Regions from separate parts of the Paenibacillus sp. FSL K6-4396 genome, predicted to be linked through region 1. Evidence: predicted binding sites of a transcription regulator. Region 1 holds the regulator's gene; the other holds the start of a gene.
The links. Region 1 encodes CtsR, which represses protease genes until heat stress. Its sites were predicted from a motif close to ATGGTCAATAAAGGTCAAACA; they were not measured.
Positions count from the first base shown of each region.

Region 2: a site for CtsR is predicted at 2,243-2,263, ahead of clpP (ATP-dependent Clp endopeptidase proteolytic subunit ClpP). Genes of this name have one in related genera too.

Region 1 covers NZ_JBBOCR010000001.1:6,303,022-6,318,824, forward strand. Annotated here, with positions in the region: gene radA (DNA repair protein RadA) at 1-1,090, opposite strand, end outside; gene MHB85_RS27725 (ATP-dependent Clp protease ATP-binding subunit) at 1,362-3,824, opposite strand; gene MHB85_RS27730 (protein arginine kinase) at 4,009-5,079, opposite strand; gene MHB85_RS27735 (UvrB/UvrC motif-containing protein) at 5,108-5,632, opposite strand; gene MHB85_RS27740 (CtsR family transcriptional regulator) at 5,664-6,125, opposite strand; gene MHB85_RS27745 (GNAT family N-acetyltransferase) at 6,587-7,762, opposite strand; rRNA gene rrf (5S ribosomal RNA) at 7,942-8,058, opposite strand; rRNA gene MHB85_RS27755 (23S ribosomal RNA) at 8,202-11,129, opposite strand; tRNA gene MHB85_RS27760 (tRNA-Ala) at 11,342-11,417, opposite strand; rRNA gene MHB85_RS27765 (16S ribosomal RNA) at 11,526-13,078, opposite strand; gene MHB85_RS27770 (molybdopterin-dependent oxidoreductase) at 13,678-15,051, shown strand; gene ligA (NAD-dependent DNA ligase LigA) at 15,181-15,803, opposite strand, start outside.
Region 2 covers NZ_JBBOCR010000001.1:181,898-197,700, forward strand. Annotated here, with positions in the region: gene MHB85_RS00895 (stalk domain-containing protein) at 295-1,392, shown strand; gene clpP (ATP-dependent Clp endopeptidase proteolytic subunit ClpP) at 1,558-2,154, opposite strand; tRNA gene MHB85_RS00905 (tRNA-Arg) at 2,331-2,405, opposite strand; gene MHB85_RS00910 (sugar-binding transcriptional regulator) at 2,832-3,857, shown strand; gene gap (type I glyceraldehyde-3-phosphate dehydrogenase) at 3,964-4,971, shown strand; gene MHB85_RS00920 (phosphoglycerate kinase) at 5,123-6,304, shown strand; gene tpiA (triose-phosphate isomerase) at 6,341-7,093, shown strand; gene gpmI (2,3-bisphosphoglycerate-independent phosphoglycerate mutase) at 7,095-8,639, shown strand; gene eno (phosphopyruvate hydratase) at 8,883-10,169, shown strand; gene secG (preprotein translocase subunit SecG) at 10,379-10,612, shown strand; gene rnr (ribonuclease R) at 11,174-13,969, shown strand; gene smpB (SsrA-binding protein SmpB) at 14,232-14,714, shown strand; RNA gene ssrA (transfer-messenger RNA) at 15,307-15,671, shown strand; gene MHB85_RS00960 (hypothetical protein) at 15,759-15,803, shown strand, end outside.

The DNA of each region.
Region 1 (15,803 bases):
CCAATCGTACTCCACCAGCCACGTTCAGATACGCATCCTGGGTCTGTAAGAACATACCCATCCGTTTCTCCAGCACTGCGATGATCAGATTTAATCGATGCAGATCTACCCCTGTTGCCATACGGCGGGGAGAAGGGAAATGGGTGGTTGAGATCAACGCCTGCAATTCCACGAGCAGAGGGCGTGTACCCTCCATACTGGCAACTACCGTTGAACCTGCTACACCCAGTGGACGTTCTGACAAAAAGAGTTCGGACGGATTGCCCACCTCACGAAGTCCATCCTCACCCATTTCAAAAATACCAATCTCATTGGTGGAACCAAAACGGTTCTTCACCGCACGCAGCAGGCGATACGTATGATGCCGTTCTCCTTCAAAATAAAGCACGCAATCCACCATATGTTCTAACATACGTGGACCGGCAATGGCACCTTCTTTGGTAACATGCCCCACAAGAACCGTTGCAATGCCTCTGCCTTTAGCAATCCGCATGAACCTTGACGTACATTCCCTTACCTGTGCTACACTACCCGGCGCACTGGTAACTTCGGGAAGATATACCGTCTGAATGGAGTCGATGACCAGAAAATGCGGCTGGATCTGATCCACCGCTTCCTCTACGCGTTCCATATTGGTTTCACACAATACATACAACTCGGCAGAGAGTGCCCCGAGGCGGTCTGCCCGCAATTTAGTCTGCTTGACTGATTCCTCACCGGAAACATATAACACACGCAAACCCGAATGCGTCAAAGCATGGGACGTCTGCAACATCAACGTTGATTTACCGATACCCGGATCTCCGCCCACCAGAACGAGTGAACCCGGAACAATTCCGCCACCCAATACCCGGTTCAACTCTCCGATTCCAGTCTGTACACGCGGTTCCTGACCGCTATCTATATCTATGATAGGAAGCGGTTTATCTTTACTGTCAAACAGAGGAGAATTTCTCCCTTGTGTTTTGACCACCGTCTCTGTTTCTTCCACCATTGAATTCCATGACTGACAACCCGGACACTTACCGTACCACTTGGGGGCTTCATAGCCGCATTCCGTACATTGAAACTTGGTTTTAACTTTGGCCACTTCAGCACTCCTATAATTTAGTTTTATAACAGCATTTTGCATTATTCGACGAATTTCACCCAAACTCCCTGACGTGCAGGGTTACTAAAAGTTTACCATTGTTTGAGATTTTTCGTAAAGGATTATCGCAAACTTTACACATGTTCCTGACATAATCATGTCCGTCTTCTGTCCAAAGTGCAAAAAATCCTCCCCGGCCGAAGCCGAGAAGGATTTGATTATGGAATAAGGATTAATACAAGCTGAAGCTCACTCCAAAGCTTGATGTATATTATTTGGTTTCGATTTCCTCATTGGACGGAACGACCACGTCTTTTTTCGTAACAGACAGTGCACCGTTCTCTTCGTCGATGAGCAATGAATCCCCTTTGGTTACGTTACCTGTGAGCAACTCTTCGGACAATTTGTCCTCAATATGCTTTTGGATCGCCCGACGAAGCGGACGCGCACCGTAAGCTGGATCAAAGCCTGACTTCGCAAGGAAAGACTTGGCATTATCAGTGAGTTCGAAATCGACCTCATGTTCGAGCAGTCGTTTACGAAGTTCTTCACTCATAAGCGTAACAATTTCAGCGATGTGTTTTTCTTCGAGTGAGTGGAACACGATAATTTCATCAATCCGGTTAAGGAACTCTGGACGGAAGCTTTTCTTCAGCTCATCCATCACTTTCCCCTTCATGTTGTCATAATCCGCTCCTGCATCTACAACTGCAGTGAAGCCCAGTGTAGAGTTACGTTTGATCGCTTCGGCACCCACGTTGGATGTTAGAATGATCAGCGTATTGCGGAAGTCAACGACGCGACCTTTGGAATCCGTCAGTCGACCATCCTCAAGCACTTGTAACAAGATATTGAATACTTCTGGATGTGCTTTCTCGATTTCATCGAGCAGGACTACGGAATATGGTTTGCGACGAACTTTCTCTGTCAGCTGGCCACCTTCTTCGTACCCAACATATCCTGGAGGCGCTCCGACAAGTCGGGAAGTCGAGTGCTTCTCACCATACTCGGACATATCAATCCGGATTACTGCATTTTCATCGCCGAACATCGCTTCAGCCAGAGCACGAGCAAGTTCTGTTTTACCTACCCCTGTAGGACCGAGGAAAATGAATGAACCCATCGGACGTTTCGGATCTTTAAGTCCTGCACGAGCACGACGAACCGCACGGCTGACAGACTTCACTGCCTCATCCTGACCGATGACACGTTCATGTAGAATAGACTCCAGATTCATCAGACGCTGTGTCTCTTCTTCTTTCAGTTGGTTCACAGGGATTCCTGTCCAGCTGGCTACCACTTGTGCGATATCCTCAGGAGTAACCTCGGAATCGGTGCGACCTTGTTTCTCTTTCCACTGGTTCTTCGTTACATCCAGCTCTTCACGAATTTTTTGTTCCGTATCACGCAGAGCTGCTGCTTTTTCGAACTCCTGACTTTGAACTGCAGCGTCTTTTTCCTTACGGATATCTTCCAGACGGCTTTCCAGTTGTTTCAGGTTTGGTGGGATCGTGTAAGAGTTCAATCTTACTTTGGAACCCGCTTCATCAATCAGATCAATCGCTTTGTCTGGCAAGAAACGGTCTGTAATGTAACGGTCAGACAGTTTAACCGCCTGCACAATTGCTTCGTCCGTAATTTTCACACGGTGATGCGCCTCATAACGGTCACGCAAGCCATGTAAGATTTGAATCGCTTCTTCCGGAGAAGGCTGATCTACAGTAATCGGTTGGAATCGACGCTCAAGCGCTGCATCCTTCTCGATGTATTTACGATATTCATCCAGTGTTGTCGCACCGATACATTGCAATTCTCCACGAGCCAGAGCCGGTTTCAAAATGTTAGAAGCATCGATGGCACCTTCAGCTCCGCCTGCGCCAATCAAGGTATGCAATTCGTCGATAAACAGGACAATGTTACCTGCTTGGCGAATCTCATCCATGATTTTTTTCAGACGATCTTCGAACTCACCACGATATTTGGTTCCAGCGACTACAGAACCCATATCTAGGGTCATTACACGTTTGTCGCGCAATGTTTCCGGAATCTCATTTGCAATGATTTTTTGTGCAAGGCCTTCAGCAATCGCTGTTTTACCTACACCTGGCTCACCGATCAATACCGGGTTGTTCTTGGTACGACGGCTGAGCACCTGGATGACACGTTCAATTTCTTTACTACGCCCAATGACTGGGTCCAGGTTGTTCTCTCTCGCATAAGCCGTGAGGTCACGTGCCAGACTGTCTAGCGTTGGTGTGCTTACATTGGCAGGTGTGCCATTATGGCTGGATACAGCTTCACTGCTGCCAAGCAATTGCAGCACTTGTTGACGTGCTTTGTTCAGGCTAATTCCCAGGTTATTGAGCACACGTGCTGCAACACCCTCGCCTTCACGAATCAATCCGAGCAGGATATGCTCTGTGCCTACATAGGTATGGCCCAATTTTCGAGCTTCATCCATAGATAGTTCAATTACTTTTTTCGCACGTGGCGTATATGCAATGTTGGTAGGTTGCTCTTGGCCACGGCCAATCAGCGTTTCTACTTCATCCTGAATTTTTTCCAATCCGAGTCCCAGGCCGATCAGTGCTTTGGCTGCGATACCTTCGCCTTCACGAATGAGGCCGAGCAAAATATGCTCAGTACCGATGTTATTATGACCGAGACGGACAGCTTCTTCCTGCGCGAGTGCGAGCACCTTTTGGGCCCGTTCCGTAAATCTTCCAAACATCATATCTCCTGCACCTCCATGGTTTTGGATAAAACGAGGTCATGTAATGAAATAACCGTCGTATTCTTCATATCATTTTTGTTTGCAGCCGTGCTGCGAATAAAGTCATTTGGCATTTGTACATGCCTTATTATATAAAAGCCGCAATGCGGCATGAAACCATATTTCAATACAAAATCAGGCTAAACTAGGACTGCTTCGCTGCATTGATCGTATCACGAATCAACTGAGCTCGGTAGATATCTCGCTCATCTGTGCGCATATCTTCCCCGAATGTTTTCTGCAAAAATCCCGGCTGTGTCATCACATTCAACTCATTCATTACCGTGATGGACAGTCCATCCAACAAGCCGAGATCCACGCCAAGGCGTACATCCGATAAGCGCTGTGCAGCTTCCTTGGAATCAACAATAGCTGCATGAGACAATATGCCGTAAGAACGCATGACCCGATCCGTAATCCGAAGTCTGGAGTCGGTCATTAACCGTTCTCTGGCTGTACGCTCATGACCTATCATCTGTAACACAACACCATGCAGGTTCTCGATGACTTCCTGTTCGGTCTGTCCCAATGTAATCTGGTTCGAGATCTGGAACAGGTTACCCATCGCCTCGCTACCTTCACCGTATATCCCCCTTACAGTTAATCCTACTTGGGAAACTGCGGTTAAAATGCGGCCAATCTGCTGTGTCATCACCAGGGCAGGCAAGTGCATCATAACCGATGCTCTTACACCTGTACCTACATTAGTAGGACAGCTGGTTAAGTATCCTCTGCGGTCATCAAAAGCATAATCCACGTGCGCTTCAAAAGCATCATCTATTGCGGAAGCTTTCTCCCAGGCTTCCTTCACCTGGAACCCCGGATAGAGGCACTGGATACGAAGATGATCCTCTTCGTTAATCATAATACTGACAGACTCATCCTCACTGAGAATAACCGCACCATTCCTGGATTCATTCGCAAGACTTGGACTGATGAGGTGTTTCTCCACCAGCACCCGTTTGTCGAGTTCGTCAATATCGATCAGATCCAACGTATGAAAATCCCCAAAGGCATGAACGTCATCGTATTGAAGTACTTCGCTCAGCTTATTCAGCACCTCTTCCGATTGCTCATTGGAAGCCAGCATCGGAAACGGAACATGCTGAAGGTTGCGTGCAATCCGGACACGGCTGCTAATGACGATTTCGGAATCAGCCGCATCACTGCGCATCCAGTCGCTGAGCGCCTTCTCTGTAAAGCGCAGATTAGGCATTACGCATCCCTCCTACTCATGACAAACTTTACTCCTGAGCTATTCCTTTTTCAAGTCCTCTGATCTGGTCACGGATCTGGGCCGCCTCTTCAAATTCCTCTTGCGCGATACTCTCCTGGAGCTCCCGCTTCAGATCAGCGATTTGCCGTTTCACCTTGATGCGACCACCAGCTCGTGCAGGCACTTTGCCTACATGGGACGTATTACCGTGAACCCGCTTGAACAAAGGATCCAGACGGCTGTCAAAATATTTATAACATGAACTGCAGCCGAACCGGCCTATCTTGCTAAATTGTGCGTACGTCATACCACACTCTTCACATTGAAGTGCTTTTGCAGGTGGTGTTCCTGCCGATCCACTTTTGCTGGCTGGATCAAAATCAAGCAATCCGGACAACAAGTTGTGAATGGAAAACCCACCTGCTGTTCCAGGGATCATTTCCCCTTTTTCACGGGCACATGACTCACAAATATGGAATTCCGTCTTCTCCCCATTTACGATTTTCGTGAAATGAAGTGTCGCCGGACGTTTATTGCATTCTTGGCACAGCATATTGATGTACCTCCTTTGACCCCGATAGTTTTCATTTACCGAGCAAAGATATTAACATCGCCTTCAACATTCTGGCACGAATTTGATCCCGGTAAGGAAGTTTGACTAATATAACCTCTCTAGATACAGCAGCTCGCATCAACCCGGCTTCCCGCTTGCTCAAGAAGCGCGCTTCTTCCAATTGATAGATCAGACCTTCGGCAGCTGTCTGCCCGATCTCTTCACCAATACTATGGTGCAAATGATTATGCAGAGCTGATTGGGCCGGTAATTCAATACGCTGTATGCGAACATAACCACCACCGCCGCGTTTACTCTCTACCAGGTATCCCTTCTCGAGTGTAAAACGTGTGCTGATGACATAATTGATCTGGGAAGGTACACATGAGAATTGATCTGCCAGATCATTACGCTGAATTTCAACCATTCCTTCGGGACTTTCATGCAAAATACTCTTCAGATATCGTTCGATAATATCAGAGATATTACGCATCCAATCATCCTCCACTGTCTGAAACGTTAAGTCAATAAGGACCCACACGCCCCCACAGAGTACACCTTCTCTACCCATTTAACCAATCAGGGAAACAGCGAATCTTGCTTCCACAGGTGTCAATAGGAGAGCGAAGGAAGCACGAAGGTCCTTTAATATTCCCTTGATCCTCCGATGAGATGAATCCCGTATATTGGCGATCATGCATCAGATTGTAGAAAGAAAGCTACTTAAGTATTAAACCTTTAGTTGACTTTGACTTTCTTTGACTTTATAACCATTATAGCATATTTTGTGGTTTTGCCAAGTGGGGTCACTATTCATTTTTTACGATTTTACACGAAATATTCCCCAGACACAAAAAAACCTCCCCAAAATTGCTGGAGAAGTCCATTTGTCTTTCAATCACGCCGTATTTCTATATAAGCTAATCAAGTTAAATGGAGCAGTGGGAATAGTCATCAGAAGAAATCGAGCAAATAGGTTTCCCGTTCAGGAATCACTTGTTCCAAAGCCTTGATTGCTGCTTCTGGTCCGTGAATTCTTCCGATCCGTGCCATTTCCGTTGGTCTGCGATACCCCATCAGCACTGCGGTAAGGGATTGAATATCCACCTTAATGGTCTGATCATCAGTAATTGGTTCCGAAGTTTTCCATATGGACGCTGTTCCGTTCATTGCCACGTTTAATTGCCATACCCCTTCATTCCATGGAGCGTGTGCATCTTCTACCTGAAGAACAATCTGCAACGGTGAGTCCTGATTTGCAAAGGGATACTGGGATATAAACTGCTCCACACTAACGATACGCGCCATAAAATAAGGTACAATCTCCTGCTGAATCCTCGGGTTATCCAATTGGAAGGCAAGTGTATCACTGGCAGGTGCCTGCAACGTAACTTCCTCGATCATGGAATCATGGTTAGCAATGAAGGTCCACAGTCCTTGCCTAGCCTCTTCGTTCAGATAGATGATCTCTTTAATAGTAAACTTATTTTCCTTAACCTCATATAAAAGATAACCTTGTGCTGCATCAGCTTCATCGTAATATACAGCCTTCTGGCTGCTTCCATTAACCAGAACTGAATTCTCCCACCTTGCATCATCCCGAACCAGAGTTCCGTTATAACGCTCAGCATAAGCACTGTATACTTCCTTTAATATGCTGAGGCCCGGATCCCCACGCCGAATTGTTCCAGGTGTCGCTTTTTTCATAGGCAAATGAGCTGTAGGTACTTTATAACGTTTAAATTCAACATACGTCTCCCATCCATACTTCCGATAGAAACCAAAAGAGAATGGATGCAAGAATGATATGCTCTGTTTGTTGCGATTCATTTCTTCCAACGCATGCTTCAGTAGACCCGCTACCCAGCCTTTGCGTCTATACTCTGGCCAGGTGGCTACACCCGCAATACCGCCCATCTCGAACGCTCTGCCATGAATATAGGTGTGAAAAGGAATGATGTGAAGTTTGGCTCCTAGCTGCCCGTCCTCATATACACCCCATATATCTTGTGACGAAAACTGACTCCGCCGCTTTTCTTTTTGTTCATCATTCATTACCACCTGAAAAGCATATTCGGAGAGTGCCATCGCTGGTTCAAAATCATCTACCGTCAATTTCTGAATTTCCATGTTGTCCTACACCCCATTCGCTAGAGTTATTATCAATCCAAATCATAGCCTGATATGTGATATATGTACCCCTTAGAGTGTGTCAGAGGATTCTTACAAAGTCAAATAAGAGATGCTTTCGCATCCCCTTAAATAAACAAATAAAAACCACCACCGAATAACATCGGCAGTGGTTCTTCGCTTGGCGGCGTCCTACTCTCCCAGGACCCTGCGGTCCAAGTACCATCGGCGCTAGAGGGCTTAACGGTCGTGTTCGGGATGGGTACGTGTGGAACCCCTCCGCCATCGCCACCAAACGCGATTTGTCGAAGCATAGCTTCTTGAAATCAGATATGGAACTGAAAATCATACACACGTTCTGTGATGTACCCATTTTCATTTCAGAGATCATTCTCTGAAAACTAGATTCGAAACGAAACACGCGAATTATCACTTGCTATTGGATAAGCCCTCGACCGATTAGTACTGGTCAGCTCCATGCATTGCTGCACTTCCACCCCCAGCCTATCTACCTCGTCGTCTTCAAGGGGTCTTACATACTGGGAAATCTCATCTTGAGGGGGGCTTCACGCTTAGATGCTTTCAGCGTTTATCCCGTCCGTACATAGCTACCCAGCGGTGCTCCTGGCGGAACAACTGGTACACCAGCGGTACGTCCATCCCGGTCCTCTCGTACTAAGGACAGCTCCTCTCAAATTTCCTACGCCCACGACAGATAGGGACCGAACTGTCTCACGACGTTCTGAACCCAGCTCGCGTACCGCTTTAATGGGCGAACAGCCCAACCCTTGGGACCTACTTCAGCCCCAGGATGCGATGAGCCGACATCGAGGTGCCAAACCTCCCCGTCGATGTGGACTCTTGGGGGAGATAAGCCTGTTATCCCCAGGGTAGCTTTTATCCGTTGAGCGATGGCCCTTCCATGCGGTACCACCGGATCACTAAGCCCGACTTTCGTCCCTGCTCGACTTGTAGGTCTCGCAGTCAAGCTCCCTTATGCCTTTGCACTCTTCGAATGATTTCCAACCATTCTGAGGGAACCTTTGGGCGCCTCCGTTACTCTTTAGGAGGCGACCGCCCCAGTCAAACTGCCCACCTGACACTGTCCCCGCACCGGATTACGGTACCAGGTTAGAACCTAGATACGATCAGGGTGGTATCCCAACGTTGCCTCCACAGAAGCTTGCGCTCCTGCTTCAAAGGCTCCCACCTATCCTGTACAGATCGTACCCAAATTCAATATCAAGCTGCAGTAAAGCTCCATGGGGTCTTTCCGTCTTGTCGCGGGTAACCTGCATCTTCACAGGTATTAAAATTTCACCGGATCTCTCGTTGAGACAGCGCCCAAGTCGTTACGCCATTCGTGCGGGTCAGAATTTACCTGACAAGGAATTTCGCTACCTTAGGACCGTTATAGTTACGGCCGCCGTTTACTGGGGCTTCGGTTCACAGCTTCGGGATTACTCCCTAACCACTCCCCTTAACCTTCCAGCACCGGGCAGGCGTCAGCCCGTATACTTCGCCTTACGGCTTCGCACAGACCTGTGTTTTTGCTAAACAGTCGCTTGGGCCTTTTCACTGCGGCCCCCTCGTGCTATTCACACTACCGGGGCACCCCTTCTCCCGAAGTTACGGGGTCATTTTGCCGAGTTCCTTAACGAGAGTTCTTCCGCGCGCCTTAGAATACTCTTCTCGCCTACCTGTGTCGGTTTGCGGTACGGGCACCTTCACCTGGCTAGAGGCTTTTCTTGGCAGTGTGAGATCATGACCTTCGCTACTACAATTTTCGCTCCCCATCACAGCTCAGCCTTACAATGTGCGGATTTGCCTACACATCAGCCTTACTGCTTAGACGGACATCCATCAGTCCGCGTCACTACCCTACTGCGTCCCCCCATTGCTCATAACGGCTTACGGTGGTACAGGAATTTCGACCTGTTGTCCTTCGACTACGCCTTTCGGCCTCGCCTTAGGTCCCGACTTACCCTGAGCGGACGAGCCTTCCTCAGGAACCCTTAGGCTTTCGGCGGATCAGATTCTCACTGATCTTTTCGTTACTCATACCGGCATTCTCACTTGTATAATGTCCAGCGCTCCTTACGGTACACCTTCAACCCTTATACAACGCTCCCCTACCCCTGATGCATTGCATCAAGCCATAGCTTCGGTGGTGTGTTTAGCCCCGTTACATTTTCGGCGCAGAGTCACTCGACCAGTGAGCTATTACGCACTCTTTCAATGGTGGCTGCTTCTAAGCCAACATCCTGGTTGTCTGTGCAACTCCACATCCTTTCCCACTTAACACACACTTGGGGACCTTAGCTGATGGTCTGGGCTGTTTCCCTTTTGACAATGGATCTTAGCACTCACTGTCTGACTCCCGGAAGTAAGTCTATGGCATTCGGAGTTTGACTGAGCTTGGTAACCCTTGCGGGCCCCGCACCCAATCAGTGCTCTACCTCCACGACTCTGTTTTCCGAGGCTAGCCCTAAAGCTATTTCGGGGAGAACCAGCTATCTCCGAGTTCGATTGGAATTTCTCCGCTACCCCCACCTCATCCCCGCATTTTTCAACATGCGTGGGTTCGGGCCTCCAGTGCGTGTTACCGCACCTTCACCCTGGACAGGGGTAGATCACCCGGTTTCGGGTCTACGTCCACGTACTAAGTCGCCCTATTCAGACTCGCTTTCGCTGCGGCTCCGGCTCTTCACCTTAACCTTGCACGGGAACGTAACTCGCCGGTTCATTCTACAAAAGGCACGCCATCACCCCTAAAACGGGCTCTGACTTTTTGTAAGCACACGGTTTCAGGTTCTATTTCACTCCCCTTCCGGGGTGCTTTTCACCTTTCCCTCACGGTACTGCTTCACTATCGGTCGCTAGGAAGTATTTAGCCTTGGCAGATGGTCCTGCCGGATTCATACGGGGTTTCACGTGCCCCGCACTACTCGGGATCCGTCTCGGAGGGAACCAACTTTCAATTACAGGGCTTTTACCTTCTTTGGCGGGCCTTTCCAGACCTCTTCGCTTAACCGGTTCCTTTGTAACTCCATGTGAGACGTCCCACAACCCCAAAGAGCAAGCTCCTTGGTTTGGGCTTCTCCGCGTTCGCTCGCCGCTACTGACGGAATCACTATTGTTTTCTCTTCCTCAGGGTACTTAGATGTTTCAGTTCCCCTGGTATGCCTCTGCACAACCTATGTATTCAGTTGTGAGTAACTGGAAATTACCCCAGCTGGGTTTCCCCATTCGGACACCCCCGGATCAAAGCTTGCTTACAGCTCCCCGAGGCAGTTTCGTTGTTCGCCACGTCCTTCATCGGCTCCTAGCGCCTAGGCATCCTCCGTGTGCTCTTAGTAGCTTAACCAGTTTGCTCCGGTTTTGGCTGCTCGCTTCCCTTGTTTTGGACTACGTCCAAAGCCAAAAGTCACTCCCATCCAATACCATCGCAAAAGCAATTAAGTACCAATTTATTAAACTTGTTTAACACAAGTTCAGCTAAAAAGGAATGTTCTAATTCGCGTTTGTTTCGTTTCGATATCTAGTTTTCAAAGAACAAGCCAAATAGATGAAATTGTTTGGTGGAGCCAAGCGGGATCGAACCGCTGACCTCCTGCTTGCAAGGCAGGCGCTCTCCCAGCTGAGCTATGGCCCCTCAAATTCCATCAAAACTGAACAAATGGATAAGTAACTGTGTTGCTGGTGCAGGTTCTAAGAACCTGCGTATTTGAATGTTTCCGTTGCAGGAAACGATTCTCCATAGAAAGGAGGTGATCCAGCCGCACCTTCCGATACGGCTACCTTGTTACGACTTCACCCCAATCATCTATCCCACCTTCGGCGGCTGGCTCCTTGCGGTTACCCCACCGACTTCGGGTGTTATAAACTCTCGTGGTGTGACGGGCGGTGTGTACAAGACCCGGGAACGTATTCACCGCGGCATGCTGATCCGCGATTACTAGCAATTCCGACTTCATGCAGGCGAGTTGCAGCCTGCAATCCGAACTGAGACCGGCTTTGTTGGGATTGGCTCCATCTCGCGATTTCGCAGCCCGTTGTACCGGCCATTGTAGTACGTGTGTAGCCCAGGTCATAAGGGGCATGATGATTTGACGTCATCCCCACCTTCCTCCGGTTTGTCACCGGCAGTCTATCTAGAGTGCCCACCCGAAGTGCTGGCAACTAAATATAAGGGTTGCGCTCGTTGCGGGACTTAACCCAACATCTCACGACACGAGCTGACGACAACCATGCACCACCTGTCTCCTCTGTCCCGAAGGAAAGATACATCTCTGTATCGGTCAGAGGGATGTCAAGACCTGGTAAGGTTCTTCGCGTTGCTTCGAATTAAACCACATACTCCACTGCTTGTGCGGGTCCCCGTCAATTCCTTTGAGTTTCAGTCTTGCGACCGTACTCCCCAGGCGGAGTGCTTAATGTGTTAACTTCGGCACCAAGGGTATCGAAACCCCTAACACCTAGCACTCATCGTTTACGGCGTGGACTACCAGGGTATCTAATCCTGTTTGCTCCCCACGCTTTCGCGCCTCAGCGTCAGTTACAGCCCAGAGAGTCGCCTTCGCCACTGGTGTTCCTCCACATATCTACGCATTTCACCGCTACACGTGGAATTCCACTCTCCTCTTCTGCACTCAAGTCACCCAGTTTCCAGTGCGATCCGGGGTTGAGCCCCGGGATTAAACACCAGACTTAAATGACCGCCTGCGCGCGCTTTACGCCCAATAATTCCGGACAACGCTTGCCCCCTACGTATTACCGCGGCTGCTGGCACGTAGTTAGCCGGGGCTTTCTTCTCAGGTACCGTCACCTTGAGAGCAGTTACTCTCCCAAGCGTTCTTCCCTGGCAACAGAGCTTTACGATCCGAAAACCTTCATCACTCACGCGGCATTGCTCCGTCAGGCTTTCGCCCATTGCGGAAGATTCCCTACTGCTGCCTCCCGTAGGAGTCTGGGCCGTGTCTCAGTCCCAGTGTGGCCGATCACCCTCTCAGGTCGGCTACGCATCGTCGCCTTGGTGAGCCGTTACCTCACCAACTAGCTAATGCGCCGCAGGCCCATCCCCAAGTGACAGATTGCTCCGTCTTTCCAGTTCCCTTCAGGCGAAGAAAACAATTATTCGGTATTAGCTACCGTTTCCGGTAGTTGTCCCAAACTTGAGGGCAGGTTGCCTACGTGTTACTCACCCGTCCGCCGCTAACTATCAGAGAAGCAAGCTTCTCATCAAGTCCGCTCGACTTGCATGTATTAGGCATGCCGCCAGCGTTCGTCCTGAGCCAGGATCAAACTCTCCAATAAAGTATTGAAAAGAGCGATAAGCTCATTTTGAATCTGACGATTCATTGTGAATCAAAAGTTACTATCCATTTGTTCAGTTTTCAAGGAACTTGTATGTCCGTTTATGTTGATGTTTGTCAACCGGACAGGAATCTTATCATATCATGTTAACTAACTTACTGTCAACACTTTGTTTTCGTCATCTTTCAAATGATTATGACAATCATTCGTTTGAAGCGACAAGAAATAATATATCACGTAGTGATTTATTTAGCAAGCATTTTTAATCAACCTTTTGATATCATGATATCTTCATCTACGGTGTCTTGTCTCCAACCTGAATTCGACAGATTAGCACATTCTCTGAACCCAAGATGGGATAACGATCCCCTCCCTTCTGTTCGTTTGAAGAAAGTGATCCAAAAACTCTATAATAAGGTATATAGATATAGAGATAAGGTTAAGCAGTCACGTGTACTACTTTCATAAGTAGCCCATGAACAATCGTATAACCATCTCGCATTGCACCTTTACACAGATCACGTACTCCATTCACAGCTAGCTATTACATATTAAAGTTCTGAATAAACTCATTACTAACCTATATGGGGTGATCGCACTTGAAGCAATGGTTAAAGAACAGACGCAAAGGTTACGGCAAAAAGTTGGTTTCCATCCATGCTTGGAATGCCTGGATTGTTGTGATCCTTGCTATAACAGGTCTTATGCTGGTAGGCGGCTTTTGGCGCGAGATACTCGGAATTGGACGTGTCTGGTTAAAATGGCTACATATCATCGTTGGGCTAGCTATGCTGGCACCCGTAGTATATTACTTGATTTTGGCCGGAAAGCACTGGAAACAGCTTCGTAACAGACCATGGCAGAGGGTGAACACCATCTTTGTTCTTGCTCTGCTGGTAGGCTGGCTCCTCTCGGGTATTGTATTATGGCAGTTCAAGCTGGCTGGACCTCGATGGTCGAATGCTGCACTTTTGTTCCATGACCTGCTGACTTGGGTGGGCTTACCTTATATTATCTATCACTCCATCACTCGGACCAAATGGTTAAAGGACCCTGCACGTCGTGCGGTTAAAACCACTACAGCTTCAACACGAACTCAAAATACAGCTGATCCATCTGATTCAATATCGGATGAAAAAGAAACTCCAGCTGCTATATCTTCTTCCCAGTTTGATCGCAGTTCCGAGAGAGATCCCCTCAAATCTGTGGAGCGACCTCAACCGTTGTATACACGACGAGCTTTTATCCGCTCTGCTGTGGGGGTTGGTCTCGCCGTGACTCTTGGTCCTACTTTTATATCCTGGGTAGGACGAAATCTCAAGATCGATAATAGTATTGATAGCATGCTGGAGAACGATCCTAACCGTATGGTTCCTCTGCCACAACCGCTGTCCGCCTCTTCACCTCCCCTTGGAGGCGGGGCTGAAGGTCATTTCCGCGTATATACGGTTACGCCCATACCGTCCTTCTCCAATGCTAACTGGTCTTTCCGTATTGATGGATTGGTTGAACGGGCACAGGTCTGGAACTGGGAACAGTTCGTGAAGCTCGCGCGTACCGTACAGGTTAGTGATTTCCACTGTGTAACGGGCTGGTCTGTATATAAAAATACTTGGGAAGGCATTTCTCTTGCACAGCTTTTGAAACAAGCCGGGGTCAAACCGGAAGCTCATAGTGTGAAGTTTTATTCCGGTGATGGTGTATACACAGATGCGATTACGATGGATCAAGCACAAATGGAAGATATTATGGTCGCTGTCATGCATGATGGCAAACCCATCCCGGCTGATCTTGGCGGTCCGGTACGGCTCGTCATTCCTCAGATGTATGCCTATAAATCAGTAAAATGGCTAAATCGCATTGAACTCATCGACAGCGAACATATTGGTTACTGGGAAGAGCGAGGATATGATAAGGATGCATGGCTTACAGGCGCATCTCAGCGCATCCCTAACAATTTAAGTGGATCATGATCAGATAAGATTGATGAGCGTTCATTCGTTGTATCAAATAATTCAATAAACAGCAAAAGCCCCCGATCACATATTCGTGTCTTCGGGGGCCTTTTTCTTTTTCCTCATTATGAACTCTCTGATTACACTTTAACCCTGTGGGTTCAAAAGACGTACAAGTTCGTCCTCATCCTCAATCGTACGAATACCGAGATCATGGGCTTTGGTTAGTTTACTACCTGCCTTCTCTCCGGCAATAACCAAATCTGTCTTTTTCGACACACTGCCAGTCACCTTCGCTCCGAGCGCTTCCAGTCTTTGCGTTGCTTCTTCCCGCGTCAATTGGTGCAGCGTTCCGGTCAAGACGACCGTTTTACCACTGAAGAAGGAATCTTCCACAACAGCAACGGTTGGTGCCTCAGGTGCCTGTGCTTTCACACCCAAGTTAAGCATTTTCTCAATCGCAGCCTGTGTAAACGGATCTGCAAAGAAAGTTACGATGCTCTCTGCCACAATACCACCGACATCGGGTAGTTCAACCAGTTCTTCCACGGTTGCATTCATAATGGCGTGCAGATCTCGATAATGATCAGCGAGCATGCGCGTTGTCGATTTACCTGTGTTCGGAATACCCAGTGAGTATAAGAAGGAAGCCAAGTCTCTATCTTTACTAAGCTCCAGCGCAGCGATAAGGTTGTTCGCTTTCTTTTCCCCAAACCGCTCCAGCTTCACCAGATCATCAAACTGTAACGTATACAGGTCGGCAGGCTCAC
Region 2 (15,803 bases), 6.1 Mb from region 1:
CAGAGTCTTTTTTTGTTGGAAAAGCAAACTTTGACGAAGTTAGATAGGGGGATACCTTTTTGAAGCAACATGAAATGCTGTATATTGGTATCTTTTTTGTATAGTTGTTCGTGACAAAAAGGTCATAACCCATTATATTTTCCGCCTGATATTCATCAACATTGTAACTCGAGCTGTAAACCTTTCCGAAATTGGGTTAATTATAATAGAGAGGTGAGCGTATGAGATATGCGATCAGGTCAGGATTACATACGCAATGATCCCTAATTGTGAATTCAGAGAGGAGTTTTATATATGACATCATGGAAAAAATGGACAAGTGCATTGCTTGCAGCAGGAATTATTGTAGGTAGTGGTTCGGTATGGCAGGACAGTTCGGTTCAGGCAGCATCGGTATCCTCTAAAGTGACAACCCCGGCTGAGGTAACTCTGAAATCGGGTGGAAAAACACTGACTCAAAAAGGGCTTCTTCAAGGTGGATCGACATGGGTCTCTCTTACGGCAGTAAAAGATGTAGCGGGTGGAACGCTGAAATATGATGCGAAAACCAAGTCATATACGGTAACAGCAGCCAACAATGCGATGACCGTTAGCCTGATGGATGGACAACCAAACGTGTACATTAACGGTTATTACCCTCAGGTGGAAGCAAAATTGATTCAGGGTCGATTATATATTCCATTCTCAGCAATGAGAGATTATCTGGGTGTACAGGGGAATTGGGATGGCAAAACCAAAACGTTGACACTCAGCAAGGTGAAACAAAATAACGTTAAAATTAAAGCGGCAACAGTTAATGTCACTGTAAAAAATGCTGAAGTCGATGTTCAATATCCGCAAGTGAGTGGACTTGCCAGCAAAGAAGCTGAAGCGGCAATCAACAAAGTGCTGAAAGACGAAGTGGATGCTTCTGTAGCTGACTTCAAGAAACAGACATCTGAATTCGGCGGTGCAACAGCCAACCGTCCATATGCATTTGAGAGCTCTTATGTAGTGACGTACAACGAAAAAGGCGTGCTGGGACTCATTACACAACGATACGAAGATTATGCTGGCGCTCATGGTATGACAACCCGTACGGGCCACACCTTTGCACTGGACACAGGCAAGGAGCTTACGTTAGATGATGTGCTGCAAAACAACAAAACCATGCGTGAGACGTTGGGTAAAAAAGTCGGCGAACAGCTGAAAGCTCGCGGTGGATACCTGGAAGGTTATAAAGGGTTGAATAAAGATCAGGATTTCTATGTGACACCAACGGGTGTGGTCGTGTTCTTCCAGTTGTATGAGTATACGGCGTACGCAGAGGGATTCCCTGAAATGCCATTCACGTATAAAGAACTTCTCCCTAAAGGAACTGAACCTTTCAGTAATGTATCTGGAACCAAATAAAGAAATCATTATTATGCACTCTTAAGTTATCTTTCTTATAAAATGAAAAAAATAAGCCCTCATCATGATTATGATGAGGGCTTATTCCCGTATAGACAACACAATGGGGTGTTGCTGACGTTAGGTGTTGATATGTTAACTCGTAGACCGGGGTCTACATAACACTTAAATGCCTTGGGAACCTACGTTTTCGATAACTTTATCAATGATACCGTAATCGGCGGCTTCAGCAGCACTCATGAAGTAGTCACGATCTGTATCTTTCTCAATCCGCTCCAGCGGTTGACCTGAACGCTCAGAGATGATGCGGTTCAAGGTATCACGCATTTTCAGGATGCGGCGAGCACGGATTTCGATGTCGGAAGCTTGACCTTGTGCACCACCAAGTGGTTGGTGAATCATAATTTCACTGTTTGGTAATGCAAAACGTTTACCTTTTGCACCGGCATTCAGCAAGAATGCACCCATGGAAGCCGCCATACCTACACAGATGGTAGATACATCCGGTTTGATGAACTGCATTGTATCGTAAATCGCCATACCGGCTGTAATCGATCCGCCTGGGCTGTTGATGTATAAGTGAATGTCTTTCTCCGGATCTTCCGCAGCCAGGAACAACATCTGTGCCATAATGGCATTAGCCACTACGTCATTAACATCGCTACCAAGGAAAATAATACGATCCTTCAGCAATCTGGAGTAGATGTCGTAGGCGCGCTCACCCCGGTTGCTCTGTTCAACGACCATTGGAATAAAACTCACGTGAAAAACCTCCTTGGAATGTAAATGTTATTGGTGTTTATACTTAAACTGTTACCGTATTACCCACATAATAAACAATTCCAAACAAAAAGTCAAAGAAAGTCAAACTAACTTGCAAAAAAAAGAAACCTTTCCGGTTTCATTGGTTAAATGGGTTATGAGCTGTTAAATAAAAATGGCGCGCCCGCCAAGAATCGAACTTGGATCTCAGGCTTCGGAGGCCTACGTCATATCCATTGGACCACGGGCGCACATTATGTGACAGCAATAATGATTATAGCTCATGAAATATTTAATTGCAAGCAGTTCGTTGTGGTATTGGTTTGGATTAACCTAAAAATGATCATGATGAAGAAGAGTGGATAAAGAGTACATTTAAGTAAATGCTATTAGAGGTTTTGGACATGCCGTATGAAATGTGATTCTGAGCGATATGTAGATTGAATTCATTCGTTTCTTCTATATATGGTATGCGTGAGATAGTCCTAGATCATGGAAGTCTAGGATTGTGAAAATAGGCGCGTACAAACGCTGAATGCGTGTCGAAATAACACGTTGAAACACTTGCATGTCACGTCAGTTTTAGGTAGAATAGACGTGGGACTTAAAAAGTTAACCCGGGACGTTTTAGGGCCACGAAAGAGAGCTTAGAACGAGAACTTGCGGGAGTGGAAAGCATGCGAACGATTTTAGAAGTACAAAAGCAGCTTCTGCCTGATCTCATGGATATCTTGAAAAAGAGGTATACGATTCTGCAACAGATCATGTTATCGGATGTGATCGGACGGAGAACGTTAGCTAATTCCATGCAGATGACCGAGCGGGTTCTGAGGGCTGAGACCGATCTGTTAAAGGCTCAGGGACTTATTGAAATTGACAGTGCAGGAATGAAGATCAGCGAGGCAGGGTATGATTTGCTGCAGCAGTTAGAGCCCGTAGCCAAAGAGTTGTTCGGATTATCCGAGCTGGAAGAGCGCATCAAGCAAGCCTACGGTCTGCAAAAGGTAGTTGTGGTTCCTGGTGATTCGGATATTTCTCCATTTGCCAAAAGGGAACTGGGCAGAGCCGGAGCGAAGGCTCTCGGCAATATCATGAGTGATAACGACGTTGTCGCCGTTACTGGCGGTTCAACAACGGCCGAAGTCGCAGAACAACTAAATCCGCCAACATCGCTCAAAGGTGTCTGGTTCGTACCGGCACGCGGTGGACTTGGAGAAAGCCTTGAAATTCAGGCAAATACGATTGCATCTACAATGGCAAAGCGGGTAGGGGCGCAATACAAACTCCTGCATGTGCCGGATTTGCTTAGTGATCATGCCTATGAATCATTAATCCAGGACCCCAGTGTTCAGGAGATTCTGCAGCTGATTCGGAAATCGCGGATTGTTATTCATGGAATTGGTGATGCCGTGGAGATGGCGACAAGACGTAAACTTGCGACGGAGATTATAGATGAACTTCAGGAGCAAGGTGCCGTATCTGAATCTTTCGGTTATTACTTTAACGATCAGGGTAAGGTGGTACATACCATGCTTACACTGGGTATGCGACTTCAGGATATTGAACGAACCGATGTTGTGATTGGAATCGCAGGTGGCAAAAGCAAAGCTGCTGCTATACATTCTGTGTTGCGATTTGGTCAGGAAGATATTCTGATTATTGATGAGGCTGCTGCCGAAGTCATCGTTGCTGAAATGGAATAAGGTTTTACTTTGAATCACAACTATTGTTGTCTTGACGGACTTCACCGTCTGTCTTGAATATATAAGTTTCATAAAAAATTAATCAAAACTTGGGAGGAACTTACTCATGATTAAAGTAGGTATTAACGGTTTTGGACGTATCGGACGCTTGGCATTCCGCCGTATTCAAAATGTAGCAGGCATCGAGGTAGTAGCAATCAACGACTTGACTGACGCTAAAATGCTCGCTCATTTGCTCAAATATGATACAACTCAAGGTCGTTTCGATGGCGATGTTGAAGTACACGATGGCTTCTTCAAAGTGAACGGCAAAGAAGTTAAAGTATTGGCTAACCGTAACCCGGAAGAACTTCCTTGGGGCGACCTGGGCGTAGATATCGTTCTGGAATGTACTGGTTTCTTCACAACGAAAGAAGCAGCTGAGAAACACTTGAAAGGTGGAGCTAAGAAAGTTGTTATCTCCGCACCAGCTACTGGCGACATGAAAACCATCGTTTACAACGTAAACCATGAAATCCTCGACGGTACTGAAACTGTAATCTCTGGCGCATCTTGCACAACAAACTGCCTGGCACCTATGGCAAAAACACTGCAAGACAAATTCGGAATCGTTCAAGGTTTGATGACTACAATTCACGCTTACACTGGCGACCAAAACACGTTGGATGCTCCACACCCTAAAGGTGACTTCCGTCGTGCTCGCGCAGCAGCTGAAAACATCATCCCTAACACAACTGGTGCTGCTAAAGCAATCGGCCTGGTAATCCCAGAACTGCAAGGCATCCTTGATGGTGCAGCTCAACGTGTACCAGTAGCTACTGGTTCCCTGACTGAGCTCGTAACTGTTCTGAACAAAAAAGTAACTGCTGAAGAAGTTAACGCAGCTATGCAAGAAGCTTCCGATCCAGAAACTTTCGGATACACAGAAGACGAAATCGTATCTTCCGATATCCAAGGAATCACTTTCGGTTCCCTGTTTGATGCAACTCAAACTAAAGTTCTGACTGTTGGCGACCAACAATTGGTTAAAACTGTAGCTTGGTATGACAATGAAATGTCCTACACTGCACAATTGGTTCGCACTTTGGAGCACTTTGCAAAAATGATTAAGTAATATCTGCAATAACATAGAGCGGAAACAGATGCTATATTGTTTCCGCTCTTTATATATCTACATTTTGCAAATTTCTCAAAAACACCAGGATTGACAAGGGATTTTAGCTCTTGATTGGTCCACCAAATACATGGGTGCGGAGGAAATACAGATGAACAAAAAAAGTGTACGCGATATCGAATTGACAGGAAAACGGGCTTTTGTCCGTGTAGATTTCAATGTGCCGCTCGAAGATGGTAAAATTACAGATGACAAACGTATTCGTGCGACGCTTCCTACAATCAACTTCTTGATTGAAAAAGGCGCTAAAGTCATTTTGGCAAGCCACATGGGTCGTCCTAACGGCGAAGTGGTTGAATCCTTGCGTTTGACTCCAGCAGCTGAGCGTTTGTCTGAATTGCTTGGTAAAACAGTTGTTAAAGCTGACGGTTCTGTTGGTGACGCTGTTAAAGCTCAAATCGCTGAACTGAACAACGGCGACGTATTGTTGCTTGAAAACGTTCGTTTCCACGCAGGCGAAGAGAAAAACGATCCGGAACTGGCAAAACAATTTGCTGAACTGGCTGACGTTTTCGTTAATGATGCGTTTGGCGCGGCTCACAGAGCACACGCTTCGACTGAAGGAATCGCTCACTTGCTTCCAGCAGTGTCCGGTTTGTTGATGGAGAAAGAACTTGAAGTGTTGGGTAAAGCAATCTCCAACCCTGAGCGTCCTTTCACAGCTATCATTGGTGGATCCAAAGTTAAGGACAAAATCGATGTAATCGACAACCTGCTGAACATTGCAGACAACGTGATCATCGGTGGCGGTCTGACTTACACGTTCTTCAAAGCACAAGGACATGAAATTGGACAATCCTTGCTGGATGATTCCAAACTTGATGTTGCTCTCGGTTTTATCGAAAAAGCGAAAAAACTGGGCAAAAACTTTTACCTGCCGGTAGATATCGTAGTGTCTGACGATTTCAGTGCGAAAGCAAACACACAAATCGTTGACATCGATGGTATCCCAGCAGATTGGGAAGGTATCGACATCGGTCCTAAAACACGTGAGATCTATGCTGATGTAATCAAAAACTCCAAATTGGTTGTGTGGAACGGACCAATGGGCGTATTTGAAATCGAGCCATTCTCCCACGGTACTCGTGCAGTAGCGGAAGCTTGCGCTGAGACAGAAGCTTACACTGTAATTGGTGGCGGTGACTCCGCAGCAGCAGCAGAGAAGTTCAAATTGGCTGACAAAATGAACCACATCTCTACAGGTGGCGGTGCATCGCTCGAGTTCATGGAAGGTAAAGTACTTCCAGGCGTAGTGGCATTGAACGACAAGTAAGTTTTAGTAGCCTATAGCATGAAGGAGTTGAAACCCATGAGAACACCGATTATCGCAGGTAACTGGAAAATGTTTAAAACGGTTTCCGAATCCAATGACTTCATTCAGGAAGTTAAAGGAAAAGCGGAAGTTGAAGGCGTGGAGACTGTAATCTGCGCACCGTTTACGAATCTGCCATCTCTGGTAGAAGCCGTTAAAGGCACAAACATCAAAATTGGTGCACAAAATCTTCATTTTGAAGACAATGGTGCATTCACAGGTGAAATCAGTGGTGTAATGCTGAAAGACCTGGGTGTGGATTATGTCATTATTGGTCACTCGGAGCGCCGTCAATATTTTGCGGAAACCGATGAGACTGTCAATAAAAAGTTGCATGCAGCATTCCGTCACGGATTGACTCCAATCTTCTGCCTTGGTGAGACGCTTGAAGAGCGTGAAGCGAACCAAACAAAAGACGTATGCAAAGTGCAAACAGTAGCTGCTTTTGCAGGTCTGTCTGCAGAGCAAGCGGCACAAGTTGTTATCGCTTATGAGCCAATCTGGGCGATTGGTACAGGCAAATCCTCCACTTCCCAAGATGCGAATGAAGTTATTGCTTACATCCGTACGCTGGTGAAGGATCTGTACAACGAGACGGTTGCGAATGCAGTTCGTATTCAATACGGCGGCAGTGTTAAACCGGAGAACGTAACAGAATACCTCGGACAAAGCGACATCGACGGCGCACTTGTTGGCGGTGCCAGCTTGCAGCCGGCTTCGTTCATCGCGCTTGTTGAGGGGGCGAAGTAAGATGACAGCTCCAAAACCTGTAGCACTGATCATCATGGATGGCTTTGGTCTACGTAACACGGTGGAAGGCAACGCGGTAGCGCAAGCCAAGAAACCGAACTACGACCGTTTCATGAGCCAATTCCCACATACAACACTCACTGCTTGCGGTGAAGCTGTAGGTTTGCCAGAAGGGCAAATGGGAAATTCCGAGGTAGGTCACCTGAACATTGGTGCCGGCCGGATCGTATACCAGGATTTGACCCGTATCTCCAAATCCATTCGTGACGGCGAGTTCTACGACAATGAAACACTTGTCAAAGCGGTTCGCGAAGCGAAACAAAGCGGCAAAAAGCTTCATCTCTACGGCTTGTTGTCTGATGGCGGCGTACATAGTCACATCGACCACCTGTTTGCTATGCTGGATCTGGCCAAAAAAGAAGGAATGAATGATGTATATATTCATGCTTTCATGGATGGCCGTGATGTTATGCCAGACAGTGGTAAAGACTTCATGCAGAAGCTGATCGCCAAGATTGAAGAAGTCGGTGTAGGTAAAATTGCAACGGTTCAAGGCCGCTATTACGCGATGGACCGTGACAAACGTTGGGAACGGGTTGAGAAATCATACCGTGCCATCGTTTATGGAGATGGACCCAAATACACTGACCCACTCAAAGCGGTTGAAGAATCGTATGAGAAGTCCGTATTTGATGAATTCGTTGAACCAACGGTTATCGTCAAAGCGGATGGTGAGCCGGTAGGTTTGGTTGAGAGCGGCGATTCCGTTATCTTCCTCAACTTCCGTCCTGACCGTGCGATTCAGTTGTCGCAAGTATTCACAAACCAGGATTTCCGCGGTTTCGATCGTGGTCCGAAGTTCCCTGTGGGCTTGCACTTTGTATGCTTGACTTTGTTCAGCGAGACGGTTGAAGGTTATGTGGCTTATTCGCCGAAGAACCTCGACAACACCCTGGGTGAAGTTCTGGTACAGAACAATAAAAAACAACTGCGTATTGCAGAAACTGAGAAATACCCGCACGTTACCTTCTTCTTCAGCGGTGGTCGTGATGTGGAGCTTCCGGGCGAAACTCGCGTACTAATCAACTCACCAAAAGTTGCAACGTATGACCTGCAACCGGAGATGAGTGCGTATGAAGTAGCTGATGCATGTGTTCGCGAGATCGAAGCAGACAAACATGACGCCATCATTCTGAACTTTGCTAACCCTGACATGGTTGGACACTCCGGCATGCTGGAGCCTACCATCAAAGCGGTTGAAGTAACAGATGAGTGCATGGGCCGTGTTGTGGATGCGGTACTTGCCAAAGGCGGCGTTGTACTGATCACTGCGGATCATGGTAACGCGGATATGGTGTTCGATGAGAAAGGACGTCCGTTCACAGCTCATACAACGAACCCCGTTCCATTCATCGTTACGGATGCCAATGTAACTCTGCGTGAAGGCGGAATCCTGGCAGATATCGCGCCAACGATCCTTGACCTGATGCAATTGCCTAAACCGGAAGAAATGACAGGTACATCTGTCATCGCTACCCGCAAATAAGTTACGTAACAACATATATGAAATTGGGAAGTTTGGAGTTTACCCCTGAACGAAGGAAGCAGAAATTGTCTGAAGAAGCGTTAGCGTTCGCCTTTATCACATGATTCCAACTTATGAAAATAAGTTCAAAAGGAATCAGGGGATAACAGCGATCAGAGAACAATTCTGCTAACGTAGTGGAAAAGGGAAAACACAAGTGGTCCTAATTTATAATAAATTTACATTTAAAGGAGATTATCACAAATGACTATTATTTCTGACGTGTACGCTCGCGAAGTCCTCGACTCCCGCGGTAACCCTACAGTAGAAGTTGAAGTATACCTGGAGTCCGGCGCAATCGGACGCGCAATCGTTCCATCTGGTGCATCCACTGGTGCCCACGAAGCCGTTGAGCTTCGCGATGGTGACAAATCCCGTTACCTCGGTAAAGGCGTTCTGCAAGCTGTTAAAAACGTAAACGAAACAATCGCTCCAGAAGTTATCGGTATGGATGCATTGGATCAACTGGGTATCGACAAATTGATGATCACTTTGGATGGTACGCCAAACAAAGGTAAACTGGGTGCTAACGCAATCCTGGCTGTATCCATGGCAGTAGCTCGCGCAGCTGCTGACGCTCTGGACCTGCCATTGTACGTTTACCTGGGCGGATTCAACGCTAAAGCATTGCCAGTACCAATGATGAACATCATCAACGGTGGTGAGCATGCTGACAACAACATCGACGTTCAAGAGTTCATGGTTCTTCCAGTTGGAGCACCAAGCTTCAAAGAAGCTCTTCGCGTAGGTGCAGAGATCTTCCACAACTTGAAATCCGTATTGAGCTCCAAAGGCTTGAACACAGCTGTAGGTGACGAAGGTGGTTTCGCACCGAACCTTGGTTCGAACGAAGAAGCAATCACTACAATCATCGAAGCAATTGAAAAAGCTGGTTACAAACCAGGCGTTGACGTATTCCTGGGTATGGACGTTGCTTCCACTGAGTTCTACAAAGATGGTAAGTACACACTTGCTGGTGAAGGTAAATCTTACACTTCCGCTGAGTATGTTGACCTTCTGGCTTCATGGGTTGAGAAATACCCAATCATCACAATCGAAGACGGTATGTCCGAAGATGACTGGGATGGTTGGAAATTGCTCACTGAGAAATTGGGAGACAAAGTACAACTCGTTGGTGATGACCTGTTCGTAACAAACACTGAGCGTCTGGGCAGAGGTATCGACGAAGGTATCGGTAACTCCATCCTGATCAAAGTTAACCAAATCGGTACATTGACTGAAACATTTGATGCAATCGAAATGGCTAAACGTGCAGGATACACAGCTGTAATCTCTCACCGTTCCGGTGAATCCGAAGACAGCACAATTGCTGATATCGCTGTTGCAACTAACGCTGGTCAAATCAAAACGGGTGCTCCTTCCCGTACAGACCGTATCGCGAAGTACAACCAATTGCTCCGCATTGAGGATCAACTGGGTGAACTGGCTCAATACAATGGTCTTAAAGGATTCTACAACCTTAAAAAATAAGCTGGATATCCAGCTTTTACGGGCAAGCCGGGTAACCGGCTTGTCTTTTTTTGCAACGAAGTAATGGTATAACGTAAGGATCACGCAGATGGTGAAATTTAGGGCATTGTATAAACTGTACTACTTGTAGTACAACCATAGCTATGTTACAATTAAAGTAACTGTTTTTATGGTGAGATGTATGCCCACATGGGTAGGAGGTGGAAAGAATGGATATTGCTTTGAAATTGCTGCTCGTTGTTTTCTCGATCGGTCTAATCACTGTAGTATTGCTGCAGCACGGGAAAAGCGCTGGTTTGGCGGGTGCCATCTCCGGTGGTGCGGAACATCTTTTCGGTAAAACGAAAGCGCGCGGATTGGATCTCTTCCTGCAACGTGCAACGGTGGTACTGGGTGCAGGATTTATGATTTTGTCTATTGTTGTTACGGTGGTTTCCAAGTAAGACTTGGAACTGCTGTTCAATGAATAGCTTAAGCTAATGGCTTAATTGATGAACCTTCGTTTCGTGAAGAAACGGGGGTTTTTTAATAAATTCTTACGCGTCCAAACTTTTCCAACAATTTAATCTATAGACTCCATGATTTTCGGTCTTCTTCTCACTTCTGTTTGGTTTGCCTTCCTTAAAATGCATCACACCCCTAACATGTATGGTATGTCCCTCGCTTATTCGTTACGCGAACTCACTCCCTATAATGAATGTCATGTGTACAGAAAATTTCCGGACGTAGTCCTTTTCCAGATGCGCACAGCACGTGTATCGCATAAAATGTCTGTAGAGATACGTGAAAGCGTGATTTTGAGGAGCGCATGGCCACTGTGGTTTTTTTGCGAGGTACGGATGGGCCAGATTGAATTCGTGTATACTAGGGTATGAGATAGTATGGTTGTACCACTACTTCTCTTCACAGTAGTGATATTGTATTGCATGAAAATGGTAAGAATTCCGATACATAAAGAGATAAGACTTGCTTACACTTTTATGTTTCCCGAGGTGAATATATTAATGATAACAGAACAACAATTGCTCGACTTCATGCGGGAAACCGCTTATAAACCCATGACTTATCAGGAGTTGGAACAGCACTTCGCTATTGAAGATGCAGCTGATTTCAAAGCCTTTTTGATTATGCTGAATGCGCTGGAGGAATCCGGTAAAGTTTTGCTGACCCGTAACAATCGCTATGGCATGCCAGAGCGCATGGATTTGGTACGTGGACGTTTACAGGCTCACGCCAAAGGTTTCGCTTTCCTTATTCCTGAGGATCGGGAGCACCCGGATGTGTACATTCACGCCAATGACATGAAGAGTGCGATGAATGGCGACACGGTATTGGTTAAAGTCACATCTCAAGGACCTTCAGGCGGTCGCCTGGAGGGTGAGATTGTCCGTATTGTTACTCGTGCTGTGACACAAGTCGTTGGTGTGTTCCAGAGTCATGAGGTGTACGGATTTGTCATTCCGGATGATAAACGGATTAATCGCGATATTTTCATCCCACGTACCAACTTTGCTGGGGCGGTTGATGGACAGAAGGTCGTCGCAAAAATCGTCAGCTATCCGGAGGGCCGTGCGGCAGCCGAGGGTGAAGTGATCGAGATTCTCGGTCATAAGGATGAGCCGGGCATTGATATTTTGTCTGTCATTCGCAAGCATCAATTGCCTGAAGCTTTCCCGGATGAAGTGGTGGAAGAGGCGGAGAAAGCACCCGACTCCATCACGGATGAAGAAATTGTACAACAGGGTCGCCGTGATCTGCGTGGACTGAACATTGTCACGATTGATGGCGAAGATGCCAAGGATCTGGATGATGCTGTTAACGTAGAGAAGCTGCCTAACGGTAACTATCGTCTGGGTGTTCATATTGCCGACGTTGGCTATTATGTACAGGAGAATTCCAAGCTCGATCAGGAAGCCTACAACCGCGGATGCAGTGTGTATCTGGTGGATCGGGTTATTCCGATGTTGCCACAGCGTCTGTCCAACGGAATCTGTAGTTTGAACCCGCAGGTAGACCGTCTGACCCTGTCTTGTGAGATGGAGTTTAACGACCAGATGAAGGTTGTCAAACACGACATTTTCACGAGTGTAATCAAAACCAAAGAGCGGATGACGTATTCCAACGTTCGTAAAATCCTTGAAGGTGAAGAGCCGGAATTGCTTGAGCGTTATAAGGATCTGGTGGATGATTTTCATTTGATGAAAGAAATAGCCTTAAAGCTGCGAGCGATGCGTATGCGTCGTGGAGCGGTTGACTTTGATTTTGAAGAATCCAAAATCATTGTGGATGCAGAGTGCAAACCGATCGATATCGTGAAACGGGAGCGTTCGATTGCAGAGCAGATCATTGAGGAATTCATGTTGGCAGCGAACGAAACAGTGGCAGAGCATTTCCACTGGTTGAAGGTTCCTTTCATTTATCGTGTGCATGAAGACCCGGATCAGGAAAAACTGCAAAATTTCCTCGCCTTTGCGGCGAATTTTGGACACCAGGTCAAAGGACGTGGCAATGCGATTCATCCAAGGGCGCTTCAATCGTTGCTTGAGGATATCAAAGAAACGAAAGAACAAACCGTGATTAGTACGATGATGCTCCGTTCCATGAAACAGGCGAAGTATGACTCTGAAATGTCAGGGCACTTTGGCCTCGCGGCAGAATTCTATAGTCACTTTACGTCTCCAATTCGTCGTTATCCCGACCTCGTCATTCACCGGGTGATTCGCGAAGTCATTGAAAATAATGGTGCTTTGCCGGAGAACCGTCAGGAGTATTTGGCAGCACGTATGGCCGATATTGCCCAGCAGTCATCGGAACGTGAACGTGTGGCGGTAGAAGCTGAGCGGGATACGGAGAAAATGAAAAAAGCCGAGTACATGCTCGATAAAGTAGGCGAAGAGTTCGAAGGCATGATCAGCAGTGTGACCAGCTTTGGTATGTTCATTGAACTGGAGAACACGGTTGAAGGTCTGATTCGTCTGAGCGCGCTCACGGACGACTATTACCATTTTGACGATCAGCATATGGCTCTGATTGGTGAACGTACCTCGAAAGTCTTCCGCATCGGTGATGAAGTGAAGATCCGTGTGGCACGTGTAAGCATGGAAGAGTATACGATTGATTTTGAAATGGTGGATATGAAACCTCGCGGCGAACGTCCTGGCGGCTTCGGTGGTGGACGTGGCGGTAAGGGTGGACGTCCTAGTAGCGGCGGCGGACGCGGAGGTGCCAAGGGTGGACCAGGTGGATTCAGTGGTTCGCGTGGCGGCAAAGGTGGCTCAGCCAGTGCTGGAGGAAACCGTGGTGGCCGATCAACGGAAGAGAGCAGCAAAGGTGGACGTGGCGGTCGCAGCGGAGCAGCGAGTGCAGGTACGGGCGCAGGCTCATCCGGTGGCTACGCAGGTAAAGGCGGCGGGAAACCGAAAGGTGAGCGTCGTGCTGGTGATGCTGGCGGATCGACTGGCCGGGGCAAAGGCGCGGTGAGCTTTGGTTTTGGCTCAGGTAAAGGCGGTTATAGCTCTACATCGGGTGGATCGGATAGTGGTTCAACCGGTGGACAAGGAAGTGGCCAAAGCAGCGGCAGCGGTCGTGGTGAAGGAAGCTTTAAGTCCGGCAAGGGCGGCGGTAAAGGTGGCAAAGGCGGAAGTGGACGCAAAAACACTTCGCCAAGTGGCGTATTTATTGGAGAGAATGCAACTCCTGGTGGCGCTCAGGAAGGCGGAGCACCACGACGTAAGCGGAAGAAGAGCAAAGGTGCAGCGGGTAACGGAACGGCAGCTTTTGTACGGAAAAAGAAAAAATAAAGCTAACGTAACTTGAAGAGATGGATTACCATTCGTTCCTCTACTAGGTTAAGCGTTGGAGAAATAGTCACTTTCCGTTGTGTGTTGTTTCGCTCAGTCTGGAAGTGGTGTAATGAGGAGGGGCGGCAGAGGTCGCCTCTTTCTTGATTTTAACAGCCGTACTTGCTACAATTAAGGTCTGGCACGTGGTACCTTGGTGCAACAATGGGTGCGCTGCTATAGAGCATGGTACCGGCTTATTTTACGGAGAAGGAGTGAGGACATGGGCAAGAATGACGGACAGAGTAAAGTGCTCGCACAGAATAAAAAGGCTTCCCATGACTACTTCATTGAAGATACGTATGAAGCGGGCATGGTGCTTACCGGAACGGAGATCAAATCTCTTCGTAACGGCCGTGCGAATATTGGTGATGCATTTGCCACGATTCGGAACGGTGAGATTCATATTCACAATATGCATATTAGTCCTTTTGAACAAGGGAACCGAAATAATCCGCTCGATCCAACACGTACGCGCAAGTTGTTGATGCATAAAGTACAGATTCACAAGTTGCTCGGGCTGTCGAAACAGGATGGGTACAGCATTGTTCCGCTGAAAATCTATATCCGCAACGGTTATGCCAAGCTTTTGCTTGGACTGGGTAAAGGTAAGAAGCAGTTTGATAAGCGTGAGACTGCAGCCAAGCGGGATGCACAACGTGATATTCAACGGGTACTGCGCGAGAAGCAGAAGGTTGCGCGTTAAGTGGAGCGTTGGGCGTGAAGGCTTTACTTTAGGTGGTATAAGATAGTTTTTGTGATGAAGCTAGGAAGATTGATGTATGAGTTAAGGAGTCTCAAGGTTTGTCCTGCAATGGGCAAGATTGAGGCTTTTTTATTTTTAGTGGAAAGGGGATGTGATGTGAGTATGTGAGTTGCTGAAGTGAATTGTGTCGTAATTTCCTTTGATATGTGTTGAATGGAAGTCGGTAGGAGCATGGAGCGTTGATCAATCTAAATTTTTAGCCTTTGCGTAGTTTGCCTGAAACGTGGGTAAGATACTTAGGTGCCGTTGTTCGTGATCCGATCTGGGTAAACTTTACTTCCGAATGGTGACGCGGTATAATATGTAGACGATTGAGCCTGTTGTATTGGATAACTTTGTACACGTGCTCAGTCTGCTGGAATGTCTTCCAGCAATCTGTACTATATCGGCTTGCTGCTCTATGTTATGATTACTCATGTAGCAGACAGGAATGCCGAGTTTGAAAGAAGCATCTTTTTACCTTGGAGGAAAAAGATGTGCAGCACCTTTGCTCCGTATTCACGGATTAATCCTGGAGCCCTTCTTAATTTGAGGGGGCGTTTATGGATTCGACGGGGATAGTTCGAGCATGGGTAGCGGGTAGTGGGGACGCGTCCGCTTCATCAACGCTAAAGCCTATTAAACGGCAAACAACAAACAAACTACGCTTTCGCAGCCTAAGAAACTGTGTGCGTGCTTCTACCCTGCATCGCCCATGTGACAGGGATAGGGGCTAACTAGTAGTGGGATACGCTGTCACATCTCCGCCTGGGGTGTGCTGAAGAAGACAATCAGGCTGACCCAACGTATAGCCGGTTACGGGGCGATACTCGGGTGACATCAAAACTGTGACTACACCCGTAGAAGCTTATGTGCCGTTATCTTCGGACAGGGGTTCGACTCCCCTCGCCTCCATTAGAGTCAAGAAACCATCAACCAGTAATCTGGTTGGTGGTTTTTTAGTTTATGATATAATAAGTATAAATTTAGATTGGGGGACTCCAGATGTTTGAAAATCGAGAACAGCTCCAAGAAATTTTGAAAAAAGCA